DNA from 3 places in the Blautia sp. JLR.GB0024 genome. Region 1 is predicted to be linked to each of the others. Evidence: riboswitches for the same ligand, from Rfam matches in the RefSeq annotation. Region 1 holds a riboswitch; each other region holds the start of a gene.

Evidence for each region. Region 1 has a riboswitch for cobalamin ahead of V8Q34_RS05480 (DUF4430 domain-containing protein). Riboswitches for the same ligand answer to the same signal wherever they lie in the genome.
Region 2: another riboswitch for cobalamin. It lies ahead of V8Q34_RS04975 (DUF2284 domain-containing protein); the one in region 1 lies ahead of V8Q34_RS05480 (DUF4430 domain-containing protein).
Region 3: another riboswitch for cobalamin. It lies ahead of nikB (nickel ABC transporter permease); the one in region 1 lies ahead of V8Q34_RS05480 (DUF4430 domain-containing protein).

What each region holds. Positions count from the first base shown of each region.
Region 1 covers NZ_JBANBF010000002.1:301,215-307,205, forward strand. The annotation lists gene V8Q34_RS05475 (four-carbon acid sugar kinase family protein) at 1-1,023, shown strand, start outside; cobalamin riboswitch at 1,190-1,343, shown strand; gene V8Q34_RS05480 (DUF4430 domain-containing protein) at 1,508-1,909, shown strand; gene V8Q34_RS05485 (hypothetical protein) at 1,931-2,449, shown strand; gene V8Q34_RS05490 (amidohydrolase) at 2,532-3,761, shown strand; gene V8Q34_RS05495 (glutamate synthase-related protein) at 3,864-5,258, shown strand; gene V8Q34_RS05500 (MATE family efflux transporter) at 5,311-5,991, opposite strand, start outside.
Region 2 covers NZ_JBANBF010000002.1:170,463-176,453, reverse strand. The annotation lists gene V8Q34_RS04985 (uroporphyrinogen decarboxylase family protein) at 1-771, opposite strand, end outside; gene V8Q34_RS04980 (LacI family DNA-binding transcriptional regulator) at 946-1,974, opposite strand; gene V8Q34_RS04975 (DUF2284 domain-containing protein) at 2,239-2,820, opposite strand; cobalamin riboswitch at 3,219-3,422, opposite strand; gene V8Q34_RS04970 (UDP-N-acetylglucosamine 1-carboxyvinyltransferase) at 3,522-4,814, opposite strand; gene V8Q34_RS04965 (shikimate kinase) at 5,066-5,572, opposite strand; gene V8Q34_RS04960 (flavin reductase family protein) at 5,569-5,991, opposite strand, start outside.
Region 3 covers NZ_JBANBF010000004.1:440,473-446,463, forward strand. The annotation lists gene V8Q34_RS12925 (glycoside hydrolase family 13 protein) at 284-2,410, shown strand; gene V8Q34_RS12930 (AraC family transcriptional regulator) at 2,644-3,573, opposite strand; tRNA gene V8Q34_RS12935 (tRNA-Leu) at 3,986-4,071, opposite strand; tRNA gene V8Q34_RS12940 (tRNA-Tyr) at 4,107-4,188, opposite strand; cobalamin riboswitch at 4,385-4,564, shown strand; gene nikB (nickel ABC transporter permease) at 4,752-5,690, shown strand; gene nikC (nickel transporter permease) at 5,692-5,991, shown strand, end outside.

The DNA.
Region 1 (5,991 bases):
GGACTAAGGGTGGACGGGGAGATACTCTGTCCTTTTTTTGAAGAAGGCGGACGATTTACGATTCGTGATATTCACTATGTGAAAAACAGGGAAGGAAAATTGATTCCGGCAGGAGATACCGAATTTGCCAGGGATGCTACGTTTGGTTATCGCAGCTCTGACCTGAAAGAATGGGTGGAGGAAAAAAGCTGCGGCAGGGTGAGAAAAGAGTCTGTACTTTCCATCTCTCTGAATGAATTGAGAGAGGGGAAGGTGGATGAAATAACCGAAAAGCTTATGGGGGTACAGGATTTTGGCAGGGTTGTTGTGAATGCAGCCTGTTACGGTGATCTGAAGGTGTTTGCCGTGGCTTTTTGGGCGGCATGGAAAAGAGAAAAACGGTTTTTGCTGCGGACAGCCGCCTCCGCAGTGCAGATACTGGGAGGCATTACGGAGAAACCTATGCTGACGTCCCGGGAACTGCATGTTGAAAAAAAGGGGTACGGAGGTCTGATAGTGATAGGTTCTCATGTAGATAAGACCACCAGGCAGTTGAATGAGCTGAAAAAGTGTAAGGAACTGTCCTTTCTGGAGTTTCATGCTGAGACAGCCGCCCATGAAGTAATGCTTATAAGTGAGTGCCAAAGGATCAGTGAAGAATGCAGCAGAATACTGGCCTCAGGGAAAAGTGTGGTGGTCTATACCAGCCGCAGAGTGATCCATGCGCTCTCCGGAGACAGAGAAGAGAACCTCAGACTGTCTGTACGGATAGCGGATGCTGTGACCGAAATCGTGGCATCTCTCAGCGTGAGACCGAAATATTTGGTGGCAAAAGGGGGGATCACATCCAGCAATATCGGAACCAAAGCGCTGAATGTAAGGAAAGCTTTTGTACCGGGACAGATTCTTCCCGGGATACCGGTGTGGGTGACCGGAGAGGAGAGCAGATTTCCGGGACTTCCCTATGTGATCTTTCCGGGGAATGTAGGGGAGGATGGGGATTTGCTGCGGGTAGTGAAAATTTTGGAATACGGACAGAAATAGAAATCATATACACAGACTGCAAAGACCGCAGCCTGGCGCGTGGCTGTCTCGGGATTGCCTTGTAATTGCAAGGCAGCACTTCACGGGACAGCGGAAGGCTGAACTTTTACAATCTATGTGCAAAGTTTGAGTAAAGTAGTTTGACGATTAGCACTCAGTATGATAAGATAAAACTAATATAAACGGTGCAGAGAATATTTGGCCGTTGAACATGACAATCTGCCGACAGGGGAATCAGGTGAAAATCCTGAGCGATGTGGTCGCTGTGAAGGAATATAGTATTCCAAAGCCAGGATACCTGCCGCCGGATGGAATGGAGCTTCCGTACAAAGCCGTGCATTCCGGATTGATTACAGATTCATCATAATGATTCCGTGACAGGCCCGTATATAGAAGCGAGTCTGTTTTTTTAGTGCACTTTATTCATACCGGCAGCGGGTGCTGGGTGCGGCAGCAGATTCTACAAAAGGCAAAGGAGAACAACATGAAAAAGAACAACAGCAAAAAAGTAATCATAGGAGCCATAGCGCTGGTCGTCGTATGCGCAGTCCTGCTCCTGGTTTACAAAAATTTCATGCCGAAAGGAGCGGAGGGTGACAAAACCGTCACAGTAAAAGTAGTACACGGAGACGGCAGTGAGAAGGAGTTCAGTTATGCGACTGACGAGGCATATCTTGGAGCGGTGATCCAGGCTGAGAATCTGGTGGAAGGTGAGGAAGGCCAGTACGGGCTTTTCATGACATCTGTGGACGGTGAGAAAGCAGACGATTCCAAACAGCAGTGGTGGTGCCTGACAAAGGGCGGAGAACAGGTGAATACATCAGCGGACCAGACGCCTATAGAGGACGGGGATACTTTTGAACTGACCCTGACTGAGGGGTATTGATTGAAAGGATGCGAAATACCAATGAAAACAAGGTCTCTTGTTATTATGGCAATGCTGACAGCCATTTTGTTTCTGGGACAGGTGTGTATGGCTTTTCTTCCCAATATTGAAGTGGTGACATTGCTGGTGATTCTGTATACACAGGTGTACAAAAAGAAGGTTTTCTTTATTATCTACGCGTTTGCCCTGCTGGAAGGCGTCTTCTACGGGTTCGGGATCTGGTGGTTCAACTATCTGTATGTGTGGAGCATTCTCGCATTGATCGTACTTGTAGTTAAGAGTGAATCGCCGTTGGTCTGGAGTATAATCGCCGGCGCCTATGGGCTGGCCTTTGGATTTCTGTGTGCGCTGCCGTATTTTGTATCAGGCGGTGTGGGCGGTGGTCTGGCCTATTGGATCTCAGGGCTGCATTTCGATGTGCTGCACTGCATCGGCAATGTGGTGGTCTGTCTGGTCTTATATAAGCCGATGTATTATATTTTGAAAAAGCTTGAAAATGTACAGCAGGTGCATGTGCCTTCAAGCCCGCAAATAAGATAAAAGTAATGAAACAGCAGAAGAATATGAAAGCCCTCCTCTGCGGATACTAAAGAAGTCAGGTATCTGCAAAGGAGGGAATTTTATGCTGATAATTAATGGGAAAATATTTACCATGACCGGAAAACCGGTAGACTGCGGATATATAAGAACAGAGGGCAAGGTGATCACAGAGGTGGGAACCATGTCCTCACTGGATAAAAGGCAGAAGGGGGAAGAGGTTCTGGATGTGGATGGTGCCTGGGTGCTGCCGGGGCTGATCGAGGCACATGCCCATATCGGAATCTCTGAGGAAAAATGGGGTGCCATCGGGGATGACTGCAATGAACTGACAAACCCGGTGACGCCGGCACTGCGGGCGATTGATGCTGTTAATGCCATGGACCCGGCATTTCATGACGCGATCAAGGCAGGAATCACCTCTGTGATGACCGGGCCGGGAAGCTCCAATGTAGTGGGCGGCCAGTTTGTGTTTATGAAGACCCAGGGCAGATGTGTGGACAATATGGCGATACTGAACCCGGCAGCCATGAAAGCAGCACTGGGGGAAAATCCAAAAACTACTTACGGGGAGCAGGGAAATTGCCCGGCTACCAGAATGGGGGAGGCAGCTCTTCTGCGCAGGACACTTTTGGAGGCAGTGCAATACCAGAAGGACAAGGAACGGGGCCGGCTTGACAGGGAGGACTTTGAGAAGGAACCGTGGATGCCTGTGCTCCAGCGTGTGATCCCTATGAAGGTCCATGCGCACAGGGCGGACGACATACTGACCGCCATCCGCATTGCAAAGGAATTTAATATAGATATAACCATAGACCACGGCACAGAGGCACATCTAATCGTGGATGAGGTAAAGGCATCCGGGTTCCCGGTGATCGTGGGCACGGATTTAACCTCGCGCTCCAAACTGGAAGTGCAGAATATGAATTTCAAGACCAATAAGATCCTGGCAGAGGCAGGGGTGCTCATTGCAGTGACCACAGACCACCCTGTGGCGCTGATCCAATATCTGCCCCTGTGTGCCGGGCTGGCGGTGAAGGAGGGGCTTCCCATGGAGGAAGGGCTGAAGGCCATTACCATCAATCCCGCCAAAATATGCCGCGTAGAGCAGCGTGTGGGAAGTCTAGAGGCCGGAAAAGACGCAGATATTGCCATATTTACGGGAAATCCCATGGAGGTTTTCACGAAGACCCTTTATACCATAATTGACGGTGAGATCATCTATAACGGCATGAAAGATGAGGAAAATTCTGAATTTGTACCGGGAGGCAGCCGAAAGGACGCACAAAAAACGGCGGCAGGAGAGAATGAGTAGAATTCTTTGAAATGCTGTGGTAAGATAAAGGTAACTATTCAGCAGGCAGTGCGGACTGCAGGTCCTTCCTGCAGAGCCGCAGGTACAAAGGAGGATGTAAGTGTGGCAAAATACAAATGTAGTGTATGCGGGTATATTTTTGAAGAGACAGAAAGTAAAAAGTTTGAGGACCTAAAACAGTGTCCTGTATGTAAACAGCCGGCTTCCGTATTTGTGCGTATAGAGGAGGAAGAGAAGAAGGCACCGGCGCCGGAAGAGCCGGGAACGGAAAATGCGCTTGATTATCCGCCGGAGTATGTGCGCCGTGATCCCTCCTGCCGCTATATGGCAGAGATCCATCAGATGGCGGTCACAGGAAAGCCGATCATAGAGGCCATGGGCACACAGATGAAAATGCCCAATTGGGATGACATCCTGATACTGGGTGCCCAGCTCAATCCGCCGCCTCTTATGGAGCACGACCCGGTCAGCACCACTACGGTGATAGGGAAACATGCTGAGAAACCAATGGTCCTGCACATGCCGGTCTACATATCACATATGTCATTCGGCGCTATGTCAAAGGAGATGAAGACAGCTCTTGCAAAGGGCAGTGCTATGGCAAAAACCGCCATGTGCAGCGGGGAGGGAGGAATCCTTCCGGAGGAAAAAGCGGCTGCGTACAAGTACATATTTGAATACGTCCCCAACCGTTACAGTGTTACACCTGAAAATCTTTCCACAGCGGATGCCATCGAAATTAAAATCGGGCAGGGTACAAAGCCGGGAATGGGCGGCCATTTGCCTGGAGAAAAGGTGACACCTGAGATTGCAGCCATCAGAAACAAACCCCTCGGACAGGATGTGATCAGTCCGTCCAAATTCCCCGATGTCAATACAAAAGAGGATTTAAAGGAACTGGTGGACCAGCTCAGAATGGCCTCCGGCGGGCGTCCCATAGGGATCAAGATCGCGGCAGGCAGGATCGAAAAGGATCTGGAATACTGTGTGTTTGCAGCGCCTGATTTTATTACCATTGACGGCAGGGGCGGTGCCACGGGAGCAAGCCCAAAACTGGTGCGGGATTCCACCAGCGTGCCGACTATTTATGCGCTTCACAGAGCCAGAAAATATCTGGACAGCATAGGTGCGGAGATTGACCTTGTCATTACAGGCGGTCTGCGGGTGTCCTCGGATTTCGCAAAAGCTATTGCCATGGGTGCGGATGCCGTTGCTGTTGCATCTGCGGCTCTGATAGCGGCAGCCTGTCAGCAGTACCGTATCTGCGGCTCGGGCCAGTGTCCGGTAGGCGCGGCTACCCAGGACCCGGAACTCAGAAAGCGCCTGAAGGTGGACGCGGCAGCCAAAAGAACGGCGAACTTTTTAAACTGCAGCAGGGAAGAACTGAAAACATTTGCCCGTATCACAGGGCATAAAGATGTCCATGAGATGAATGTGGATGACCTGTGCACGATTAACCGTGAGATATCAGAATTTACAGACATAGCACATGCATAAGCATAAAGATACCGCGGGGTATGCTCCATAACGGAGACTGCCCCGCGGTTTTTTAAACTTCCTCGCCCGGAAGCGAGCGGTAAAATTTCTTCTGTTTTACAAAATAATAAATGATAAACAGCACAGCCGTCAATGCCCAGGAAATCGGATAACTCATAAGTATACTCTGAATCCCCGGAATATGCGGCACAACTGCGAAAATCCAGAAAATCCTCAGCAGACACACACCGCCGCATGTCATGATCATGGGAATCAGCACGTCTCCGATGCCGCGGAGGGCACTGGACAGGATCTCTATGAAGATAAAAAGCACATAACTTGGCGCGATCACCTGGATGATTTTCATTCCCACTTTGATAACCTCCGGGTCCTGGGTGAACATGCGGAAGATATAGCTGCCAAACAGCAGAAACAGGGCACTTACCAGTATGGAAGCGATAAAGTCCATGAACAGGCAGACAAACACGCTTCTCTTCATACGGGAATATTTTCCGGCCCCATAGTTTTGCCCCACGAAGGTGGTGATGGCGATGGAAAAGGCGCCGGATATCATCCAGTAGATAGCATCCATTTTGCCGAATGCCGTGTAGGCTGCCATGGTATCGGTTCCCAGATTGTTCAGCGAGGTCTGTATGATAATATTTGAAATGTTATACATGACAGACTGGATTCCGGCAGGAAGCCCGATGGTGACTATGGATTTGAGCAGAAATCTGTGGAAACGGATATTCCT
Region 2 (5,991 bases), 130 kb from region 1:
GGCCTGGCGGATCAATTCTGCATTTTTTAGTCCCGTCTCCACCTGCATCTCAAAAATCTCATGGATATAGTCCGGACATACATGATGTGCCATCATAAAATCTGACAGGTTCCTGATTCCTTTCGGATATTTCACATTCGGTCCGGGAACCGTTGCAAAATCACCTATTGAGGCTATGGCACCGCTGTAAACAATTCCGTAATCTGTATTGTTATAGTAGTAGTCACACTGCCGTTTCAGTTCATCCAGCTGTTCATCTGTAATGACAGCAAAGTCATCCTTAAAATCCACCCGCGCACTGTCTGTGTCTTCATCAAACTCGATATTTCCTCTGGTAATGTTGTCAAAGAAAAATCCTCCTTTTGGCATCATACCGGATGGCGGTACGCTTAAATCCCCCTGGGGATACAGATATGTACGACCTGTCTCATCTACTGTGGTATTAAAATTCAAGGGAACATCAACTGCAAGACCGGACTGCAATACCCAGGGCTTACGGCCCGAATTGGAAAATCCGAACATATTCATGCCTGTGGATACTTCCACACAGTCAAGATGCAGTTTCTGACGAACATCCTCTTCCACTTCCCCCAATAACTGAAGAGGTTCGTTGATCTTTACTCTTTTTTCCTCCAGGCCCAGTGCCCTCCTTAACCGGTCAAGAGCATTTGCATTGATTCCGGTAATTGGTGTCGCCCCCATATCTACGACCACTTCTTCCGGCTCAATATGATTCAGTGTCTGATTCAGCCTTTCTCTGCTGGTTGCCATTTTTCTTCCTCCTCCAATGTAGTTCATCAAAGAATTTTACTATCTCGAGTTTCATAAAACCCTTTGAAATTTATTAGTAAAAGCATACGCTTAAAACTAATCTTTTCTTTCGTGTCCGTGCACGATAAAGGTTAAATTTTTTCTCTTTACCCTTGATCGGATAAAGAGAATTTTTCATAAGTTATATTTTGTTGCTATAAATATATGCGTCTTTATTGTAGATTCCTTTGGTTTTGTGCCATATAAAAGATAACGCCCTAAAATTTCAACTCCCAGAAATCCCTGCCTGAAGGGCTCCTGACAAATGGTGGCTGAGACAACACCGGATTTCAAATTTTCCCGCACAATATCCGTAAGGTCATACGTTACTATACGGAGCTTTCTTCCGCAGTCCGACTCACGGACGGCCTTTATACCACCCTCCACACCTGCTGATGCAAAACAGATCGTAGTCAGTTCAGGCTTCTCTTTCAGCAGCGCTTTCACCTGTTCATATGATTTCTGGTCATCGTCGTCATTCTCAATAACTGCTTCCACTGTTATATTACTGTAATCCCTTTTCAGAGTTTTCTTTATTCCCCTGAGACGCTGCTCCTGTGCCATGACCATACTGGAACCGATGATCAGGGCGACATGTTCCTCGAATCCATTGCTCATCATACCCAGCAGTTCACCTGCCACACATCCGCTGGTTATATAATCGCACCCCACATACGCAAGATGTTTTACACTGGATATGTCTGTATTTATAGTTACTACCGGTATATTTGCGTCTTCCAATTCCTGGATCTTATGTGCCACATTTTGGGAATTAACCGGAGTTATTACAAGACCAGATATTTTTTCTGCCAGAAGTCCATCTATTTCTTTTAGTAAAAGGTCTGCGTCAAACCCTTTAATCTTTCTGACAATATTCTGTATTCCAAAGTGCCCCATTTCCTCCAGTGCGTTGTTGACACCATTGATAACATCATTAAAAAAGGGATTGCCTTCCGAACAAAGGATTACTCCTATTGTCTTGGTATACTTTTTATTTGCCAGTGTTCTGGCTGCCATATCGGGCTTATACCCCAGCTCATCTGCTATTTTTATGATTCTTTCCGCTACCTGCGGATTTACACCCGGTCTGTGATTTAAGGCCCGGTCCACTGTCCCTCTTGATACATTCGCTGCTTCTGCGACTTCTCGGATTGTAACTTTCATGGTTTCTCCTACGCCGTGTCCGTGCACGTTTGATAATTGTATTATAATCTATACAATCGCTTTTGGCAATTGTCTATAATATGCGAAATTTGTCATTAAATTTTGTGAATATTTACCAACTTTTGAGATTGGTCTGTCTCGATCAGCAGATATGATACAAACCTTACAAAAAATGGTACTCCATTTACGAAGTACCATCTAAAATTCATGTAATTATGAGCCCGGACTGCTCCGTATCTAATCTTCTCTGTAATCCGTTATTCTTTATTTTTTATCAAAGAGATACATACTAAAAAACGAAACCACATCCCCATTCCACTGCATATCCATATTGCAGTGTTTCGCCATTTTCGCCGCATCTATACAGTACGCAGACAGACAGGAAAAGCGATTCTGCTCCTGCACGCATGGTTTTCCTTCCGGCATATTACATACGTCGCACAGGTTGCAGGGTCCGCACATGATGAACATACCGTCCTCATCCAGTCCTTTTCTCTTGAGTTCTTCTACTGTGCGCAGTGTCATCCGGGTGTGTATCTTCTTGATCTGTTTTGTCTCCGCATCATCAAAGATGTTGTTAACCGGGGTTCTGGACTGGAAAACTACCGCCTGGCGGTACCGCATGACTCTGTTCTGCATCTCCTCCGGGGTTCCGCAGTAGGGTGGACATCCATAGTTATTGCCATAATTTCCACAGTCGTTCTGTTCGCAGAACCTGCGGAACTCATGTTCAAATTCCAAATCTTCCGTGTTCATCACGGCGGCTTTTGCAAACCCCGCTTCCTCAGCTGCTGCAATCAAGTCTTGTTCCCGCATATTACCGATTCTCCCTTCTGATCCCTTCATTCCGGTTTTGCTCCAAAACAGCCAAACGATATAACCTGGCCTGTGGTCATTTTCCTAAGCCGTATTTCCGCACCGGGGCAGTGCTGTCTGCGTTCATTTCCCATTGAAGCAAAAAAGCTGCTGTCAGGCAGTAATCCCACAGCAGCCGTATACACTATTTTTTCCTGCAGGAGGCCCATAGGCCGATTCGTGTCAGACCAATCCATGATTATTGAGATTACCCAATAATCTATACATTTGGGGTGCGGAGGAAATGTATAGATACACGATCGTCCCCGGTGACCCCCTGCTTTTATGGATGCATAAATTCCTCACACAGGTTCCTGTTTCGTTCACGTTCCAGGCAGGCATTCCATATCAAATATCATAATGGATAGGAAACTTTCTTCGGAAGTTTCAACCTTTTACTTATCCAAGCAGGTTTCCTGACTCGCAGATCTCCGTTCAGCGCTCCTTCTCATATAATTTCTTATACAATGGCTCATTGCGCTTCGCTCCCTGCTCACAGTGACCGGATCGTCCAGGTTTTTCACCTGATTCCCTTTTCACCGGAATTTTTTAAGAGGGCAAAACTGAATCCCGGTGCACTCGGTAAGCTGATATGGAATTTATACACATGATTACCTTAGCACAGCATCCGATATCTGTCAATTATATTTTCCCGCATGAAAAAGGCTGGCTAAAAAAGCCAGCCTATGGATTCATCCTACACGAAGCTGAAATTTCTGTATATCCTTTTCACTGGAAACCTTCTCAATCTCTGCTCCCAGGCATCTTAATTTCTCTTCAAAACGCTCATATCCTCTCTGGATATAAACAATATCGTCCACAATGGTGATTCCCTCTGCCGCAAGCCCTGCAATGACAAGAGCCGCTCCCGCGCGCAAATCGGGCGCACTTACCCTGGCACCGGTCAGTTTGTGTACGCCGTCAATAATGGCTGTATTGCCCTCCACCTTGATGCTGGCTCCCATACGGGAGAGCTCGTCCGCGTATTTGAAACGGTTCTCGAAAATGGACTCCGTCACAATGCTTGTCCCCTCCGCCAGTGTCAGTGCCACAGTAAACTGGGGCTGCATGTCTGTGGGATAGCCCGGATAGGGCATGGTTTTTACATGGGTGCGTTTCAGGCGTTTGGAGGCTACTACGCGTACCGCGTCGTCAAATTCCTCCACCTCACATCCGATCTCCTCTAATTTGGCTGTGGTCGCCTCAAGATGCTTCGGAATCACGTTCTTCACCATGACATCCCCCATGGTAGCTGCCGCCGCGCACATGAAAGTACCCGCCTCGATCTGATCCGGAATGATGGAATAACTGGTTCCGTGAAGCTTCTCCACGCCTTTGATACGGATAACATCCGTACCGGCGCCTTTGATGTTGGCTCCCATACTGTTCAGGAAGTTGGCTACATCCACCACATGAGGCTCTCTGGCCGCATTCTCGATGGTGGTATTGCCCTCTGCCATGGCGGCTGCCATCATGATATTGATGGTCGCACCTACAGACACCATGTCCAGGAAGATATGCTTTCCTGTCAGCCTCTCCGCTTTGGCGACAACTGCGCCGTGCAGAATATCAACGGACGCACCAAGAGCCCGGAAACCTTTCAGATGCTGGTCAATGGGCCTGCTTCCGATGTTGCAGCCTCCGGGAAGAGGAACTTCCGCTGTCTTGTATTTTCCAAGCAATGCGCCCAGAAGATAGTAGGACGCTCTGATTTTCTTGATATATTCGTATTCCACGCTGATGTTGGCTATGGTGGAACCTGTGATCTTCACCTCTGTGGGACTGATTCTCTCAACAGATGCGCCGATTTCCCTGATTGCCTCTAATAAAACATTGATGTCACGTACGTCCGGTAAGTTCTCGATGTAAACCATTTCATCCGTCATGATTGCCGCCGCAAGGATGGCCAGTGCCGCATTCTTCGCGCCGCCGATCTCCACTTCGCCGACTAACGGGTTACCGCCTTTGATAACATATTGTTCCATATTCACACCTCTATATTTTATTTATGCTCCCCGCCGGTATACTCGGTACCAGAAAACATAATCTCGTCTACAAATTTACTTTTCTTTTTCATCTGATCGGATAAAAGACAGACTTTCCGGCAGGTTCATGATTTGTCTTCCTGCTAAGATAGTCTACGACTTAAATATTATATTATAACAGATAAAGCAATTTGTAAACAAAAATTAATATTTTCATTTTTTATTCATAAACCGACATTTTTTATTCTCTGTCACTGTTTCAGTCTTTCTACAATTTTCTGTAAAGTTTCCTCCACATCCAGATTTTTCTCATCAACTGTGATATCCGCATACTTTTCGTACAGCGGTATGCGCTCATCGTAGAGTCCTCTCAGGTCCTGACCCTCCTTCAGGACAACACCGCGTCCCTTCAAATTACTGAGGCGTTTGTCCAGGGTATCGTAATCCAGTTTCAGATAGACGATCTGTCCTGTCTCTGATAGATGTTCCATGGCCCGGCTGCAGTACACCACGCTCCCCCCTGTGGCGATAACAGCCTTTTTGGCATCTTTGGCAACCTGTACATTGGCATCTTCCTCTGCTCTGAGGAATCCTTCCAGCCCGTCCTGGGCAATGATCTCACTTAACAGCCGGTTCTCCCTCTCCTGGATCACCAGGTCTGCATCTATGAACTGGTATCCCAGTACCTTTGCCAGAATGACTCCAACCGTACTTTTACCCACACCGGGCATTCCGATCAATACTATGTTTCTTTTCATTTTCTGCTTTTCTTCTTTCTGCGCTTCTTAACACTGTATCCGAAGGTTCCCAGCTTTTTCCCGAGGCTGTAATACTCTCCGTGGGAATAGACAATGGGATTGGCAAGAGCCAGGTCAAATTTCCCCTTCTCATTCATGTATTCTTTGTCCACATGTACGGCCAGCACATCCGCAAGGAACATGCTGTGGCTTCCGTACTCCGTGATCTCCTTCACACGGCACTCTATGGAGACCGGTGACTCTTTTATCATCGGGGCACCCACATGGGAAGCCTCCTCTCTGGTGAGATGGGCCATTTTAAACTTGTCCACATCCCTGCCGGATTTTACCCCGCAGTAATCTGTGGCATATGCCAGCTTTTCCGTGGTCAGATTTATGACAAACTCTCTGGTACTGCAGAGCATTTTATAGGAATAGCG
Region 3 (5,991 bases), on a different contig from region 1:
TAGTTTTTGCTACACCCCATAAGAAGAAATACCTTCTCCAAAAGAGGCAGTCGTAAGACTGTCTCTTTTACTTTTCTGAGGACACCGGCTGTTTCGGGGCTTTTCTGAAGGATATATTTTGTTCCTGTGGGAATTTATACAAAAGTTGTCATTTTTTGTATAAAAGTGTCTGTTTTCAAAAAATGGTTGTATATGCAGTAAGAGTGGGATAAAATAGATGAAAGATGGGAAAGTAGACCCATGACCGGCAACTTTTTCGACTGAATGATGGAGAGGATGCATTATGAATTACGAATATATGAAGAATGCACAGAAAATTCAGGAGTATGTGACGAACATGCGTCCTGCTTTCAATAAACGTGCGGTGTTCAGTGATGAGACAGAAAATTACAGGACACCTTTTGAACCGGAACCGGGAGACGTTGTAAATGTAAGGATCCGCACAAAGAAAAACAATGTGGATCTGGTCTATCTGGTATACGAGGATAAGAAAAAAGTAATGGACCTGGCTGATTCCAAGGACGGATTTGACTATTATGAAGCCAACATTTCCCTGGGCACTGAGACAGTCAGGTATTATTTTGAGATATATACAGGCAAACTGAACTGTTATTACAACAGGATGGGCGTGGTGCGGGAGATAGACCCGCATTATTCCTTTGGCATTGTGCCGGGCTTTAAGACTCCGGAATGGGCAAAAGGCGCGGTGATGTACCAGATATTTGTGGACCGCTTCTGCAATGGCGATACGGCCAATGATGTGGTGACAGGAGAATACTGCTATATTGACGAACATGTACAGAGAGTGGAGGACTGGTACCGCTGGCCGCAGTCCATGGATGTGCGGGATTTCTACGGCGGTGATCTGCAGGGGGTCTGGGATAAGCTGGACTATCTGCAGGGGCTGGGGGTAGATGTGATTTATTTTAATCCTATCTTTGTCTCCCCCTCCAACCATAAGTACGACAGCCAGGACTATGACTATATTGATCCCCATTACGGGAAGATCGTCAGTGACGGCGGGGATGCCCTGAACTGGGGCGACAAGGATAATTCCCATGCCTCCAAATACATTAAAAGAGTGACTGATTATGAGAACCTGGAGGCCAGCAATGAATTTTTTGCCAGATTTGTGGAGGAAGTGCACAAAAGAGGTATGAAGGTGATTCTGGACGGCGTGTTCAATCACTGTGGTTCCTTCAACAAATGGCTTGACAGGGAGCGGATATATGAGCACCAGGAGGGATACGAGAAGGGCGCGTACATTACAGGGGATAGTCCCTACCGCACGTTTTTCCGTTTCCACAATGAATTTGACTGGCCGTATAACCAGTTTTATGACGGCTGGTGGGGGCATGATACACTGCCTAAGCTGAACTACGAGGATTCCCCCATGCTGTATGAATATATTATGAAGATTGCCAGGAAGTGGGTATCACCGCCCTATAATGTGGACGGTTGGCGTCTGGATGTGGCAGCGGATCTGGGACACAGCAATGAATATAATCACCAGTTCTGGCGGGATTTCAGAAAGAATGTGAAAGAAGCCAATCCGGAGGCTATTATTCTGGCCGAGCACTATGGTGAGGCAAAATCCTGGCTCCAGGGTGACCAGTGGGATACTGTCATGAACTATGATGCCTTTATGGAGCCGGTCACCTGGTTTTTGACCGGAATGGAAAAGCACAGTGACGAGTACAGTGAGGGGATGTATGGCAACAGCGACTGTTTTATCAGTGCCATGCAGTATCATATGGCAAGCTTTTATGCACCGTCTCTGATGACTGCCATGAATGAACTGTCCAACCATGACCATTCCCGTTTCCTTACAAGGACAAACCACAAGGTGGGCCGTGTGGCGCATCTGGGTTCCGAGGCAGCAGGGCAGGACATCAACAAGGCAGTTTTCAGGGAAGCGGTAGTCATGCAGATGACATGGCCCGGTGCACCCACGATCTATTACGGAGATGAAGCCGGACTGTGCGGATTCACGGACCCGGACAACCGGAGAACATATCCCTGGGGCCGGGAGGACAGGGAACTGATCCAGTTCCACAGGGACATGATCGCCATTCACAAGGGGAACCGGGAGCTGATAGACGGCTCTTTAAAGTTCCTGGCAAATGATTACCAGCTTTTGTGCTACGGCAGATTTACGGACAGGGAAAAAACTGTGGTGGCTGTGAACAACAGTGACCAGACCAAGATGGTGGAGTTGTCTGTCTGGGAGCTGGGGATATCCAGGAGCAGGGAAGCGCGTTTTAAACAGCTCATCGTGACCGGTGACTTCGGCTATAGCCTGATTAAGAAGATTCATGTCTGTAAGGGCGGAGTTGTGCGGATGAGAGTGCCCTCCCACGGAGCCATGGTGATTAAATGTGTTGTGGATAAAGACAGAAGAAATGATTAAAAGCATACAAAAAGACCGGCTGAATGTGCCGGTCTTTTTATCATGCCGCAGACCGGAATCGAACTATTACAGTTTCATCATCTGTGCAGATAACTATAATCTGTGCATGATTTAACTATTATTAGTAATTAATGGAATGAAAAACACTTTATATTTTGCAAGTAATTCACGTTTTAATTTCTAAAGAGAACTGGGGCTGCCCCACATATTGCAGAGCAGCCCATTCACGTTTGCTATACCTTTTTCTTTACTGCATACCACAGTTCAACGTAGCCCATATCGGAATCCCCGCCGTAAATCTCAAAGTTCATACCATTCACCTGCTCATATTCAGCGGTAGGAAGCCATTCAGAAAAAAAACGCTTATGCAAGTTATTTATAACTTCGACAACATTATCCCATTTAAACTTTTCAGACGGAAATATTACCCATGTGCTCGCAGGTATATTCGCAACTGTATATCCGTCAACCTTGCTGTTTTTATTTTTGAATGCACACTGCATATATGCGAATGTCCCGGGTTCCGTTTGTTTATAATCACATACCCCATGTACCTTGCATAAGCCGGGGCTGACAAACAGAGGTAAATCACCGGCATCTGCCGCAAGTTTTTCATATGCACCGTTCACGTAATTTTGATTCCAAAGCTCATGAGGATTGTTTGGGTGTACAGCGTTATCATGCAGAATATCTGCATTCACACCTATTCCATCTGTATTAAAAATACCCTCGTAGCCAAAAACCTGAAATGCCTCTTTGTTTTCAATGCGATAATCCATTCTTTTCTCTCCTTTGACTGAAATTTGGAAAGAAATTCTTGGGTATGCTTTAAGTGTTACACCACCAGCGCGCGCTTCCGTCGGTGTAACCCCGTGGAGTGTTCGAAACGCACGTGAAAATGAAACCGGCGAATCGTAACCATACTTTAAAGCGAGATCAATCACTTTGATATTGCCACCTTGCTGCAGTTCCATTGCTGCCATCGTCAGCCTCCTTCTGCGAATGTATTCCGTTAGCGAAATATCGGTAATAAATGAAAACATCCGAGAGAAGTTATAAATTGAACAACAGGCAATTCGTGCCAGCACTTCTTGATCGATCTCACCTGTCAGGTTATTCTCCACATACGCGAGTGCCAAATCCATACGGGTTAATAAATCCAAAAATCTCCCTCCCTTCAAACAAAGTATACTCAATATATAAATTGCTGTCGCAACATTTTAAGCCGAGTATTGTATAATTCTATATTTATATCATACCATAGAAAAAATATCTGGAACATATATATTATTAATATTTAACGAACTACGCTTACCTGAGCCATGTTCTGCTGGTGCGGTATCCGGGAGACGGACACAGGCACAAAGGAAACGGGGCTAAAGCGTATCAGAATCCACGATCTACACTATAGTTGTGCCACACTGCTCTATGCAAATGGTGTGGATATGAAATTCATACAGTAATGGCTTTGATATAGTACGCAACTATAGGTAACTTCTCTGTAGTCACTGTTGCGGCAGTTATACAACACAAAAAAGACTCAAACAATTACTTGTTTAAGCCTTTCCTGATTACTGCCGCAGACCGGAATCGAACCGGTACGGGTATCACTACCCACGGGATTTTAAGTCCCGGGCGTCTGCCAGTTCCGCCACTGCGGCAAAAGATATCGGATAGGCGAACCTATCCGATAAAATGGACGGTGGTGGATTCGAACCACCGAAGCAATTTGCAGCAGATTTACAGTCTGTCCCCTTTGGCCACTCGGGAAACCGTCCATGTTTTATTTAGATATGTCAGTTCTCTCTGACAAGATATTATTATAACAGATTTTTTCCAGATTGCAAGGGCTTTTTCGGTATTTATTTGAAATGAAGCGGATAGATAATGGATGGGAAATTTTTATCTATAACAAATTGTGATGTATAAAGAGTTGCAATCCATAAATATTCAAGTATAATAAAGACTTAGAGATTGATCATACAGGATATAAGTTGCTATTGCAGCATGAAAAGAGAAACCGGTGCAAGTCCGGTACGGTCCCGCCACTGTGACAGGGAGCGCTCAGATGTTATGCCACTGGACAGAAGTCCGGGAAGGTATCCGGGTGCGCTGAACTGAAGTCAGGAGAACTGCTTATATCTTTAAGATGTTTCGCACGGCTGATGGGAACTCTTGAAATAAGGGCAGGATTCTGCATTTTTAGGTAAATTTTGAGAGTTAGGGACAGTCTGTGTATCGGGCTGTCCTTTTTTGATGCGCAGAAGGAACGCGACTGCATCCGGCAGCGATGCGGACCGCAGATATCTCAGAGCTGTTAATAACAATGGAGGTGAAAAGGTTGAACAAGAAAAACACAGGCAGAAGGCTGGTCCAGATTGTGATCGTACTGATGGGAATCAGTTTTTTTACATTTGGACTCACCTATCTGTCGCCGGGGGATCCGGCGGAGATCATGTTAACAGAGTGCGGCAATGTGCCCACGCCAGAACTTCTGGAAAAGACAAGGGCTGAACTGGGACTCGACAAACCGTTTCTGGTGCAGTACGGAACCTGGCTGAAGGGAGTGATGACCGGAGATATGGGAACTTCTTATTCTATGAAGGTTCCCGTGGTGGACAAACTGGTATCCTGTTTCTGGCCCACACTGGAACTGGCGCTGGCTTCTCTGGTCATCATGGTGCTGATATCCGTTCCGCTGGGAATCTTATCAGCAGTCTACCGGAATAAATGGGTGGACTATCTGGTGCGGGCGCTGACCTTCCTTGGAGTATCGGTTCCGAATTTCTGGATCGGACTGATCCTTCTGAGTATATTCGGTGTGACGCTGCGGTGGGTAACCGTTTCCGGGGGAAGCACGGATTTCAAATCCCTGATCCTTCCCGCCGTGACTTTGGCTATTGCCATGTCCGCAAAATACACAAGACAGGTGAGGATAGCTGTTCTGGAGGAACTGAACCAGGATTATGTGACGGGTGCCCGCATGCGGGGAATCAGGGAGCGAACAATTCTGTGGAAGCATGTGCTGCCAAATGCCATGCTGCCGCTGGTGACCCTGCTGGGTCTTTCCCTGGGAAGTCTTCTGGGAGGAACCGCAGTGGTGGAGATCATTTACAACTGGCCGGGCATGGGCAGTATGGCGGTAAAAGCCATTTCCTGCAGGGATTATCCCCTGGTACAGGGCTATGTGCTGTGGATCGCACTGCTCTACATGGGAATCAATCTGCTGGTTGACCTTTCCTATACCCGTCTGGATCCCAGATTAAAGGAGGAGCGGTGATTTGAAGGTATTAAGATTTTTGAAGAACAACAAACAGTTTACCGTCTTTCTTCTTCTGGCCCTGGCAATTGCGGCAATAGCTGTCTTTGCACCCTGGATCGCTCCGCGGGACCCCTATGATGCTGTGATGAGTGATTCTCTAAAGGAGCCGGGGAGCACTTATGTCTGGGGAACTGACAAGCTGGGGAGGGACGTGCTCTCCAGAGTTATATACGGAACCAGGTCATCCCTGACCATGACGCTGTGTCTGGTGGCGGTCATCTTTGTGGTGGGGACTGCTCTTGGAATTCTGGCGGGATAT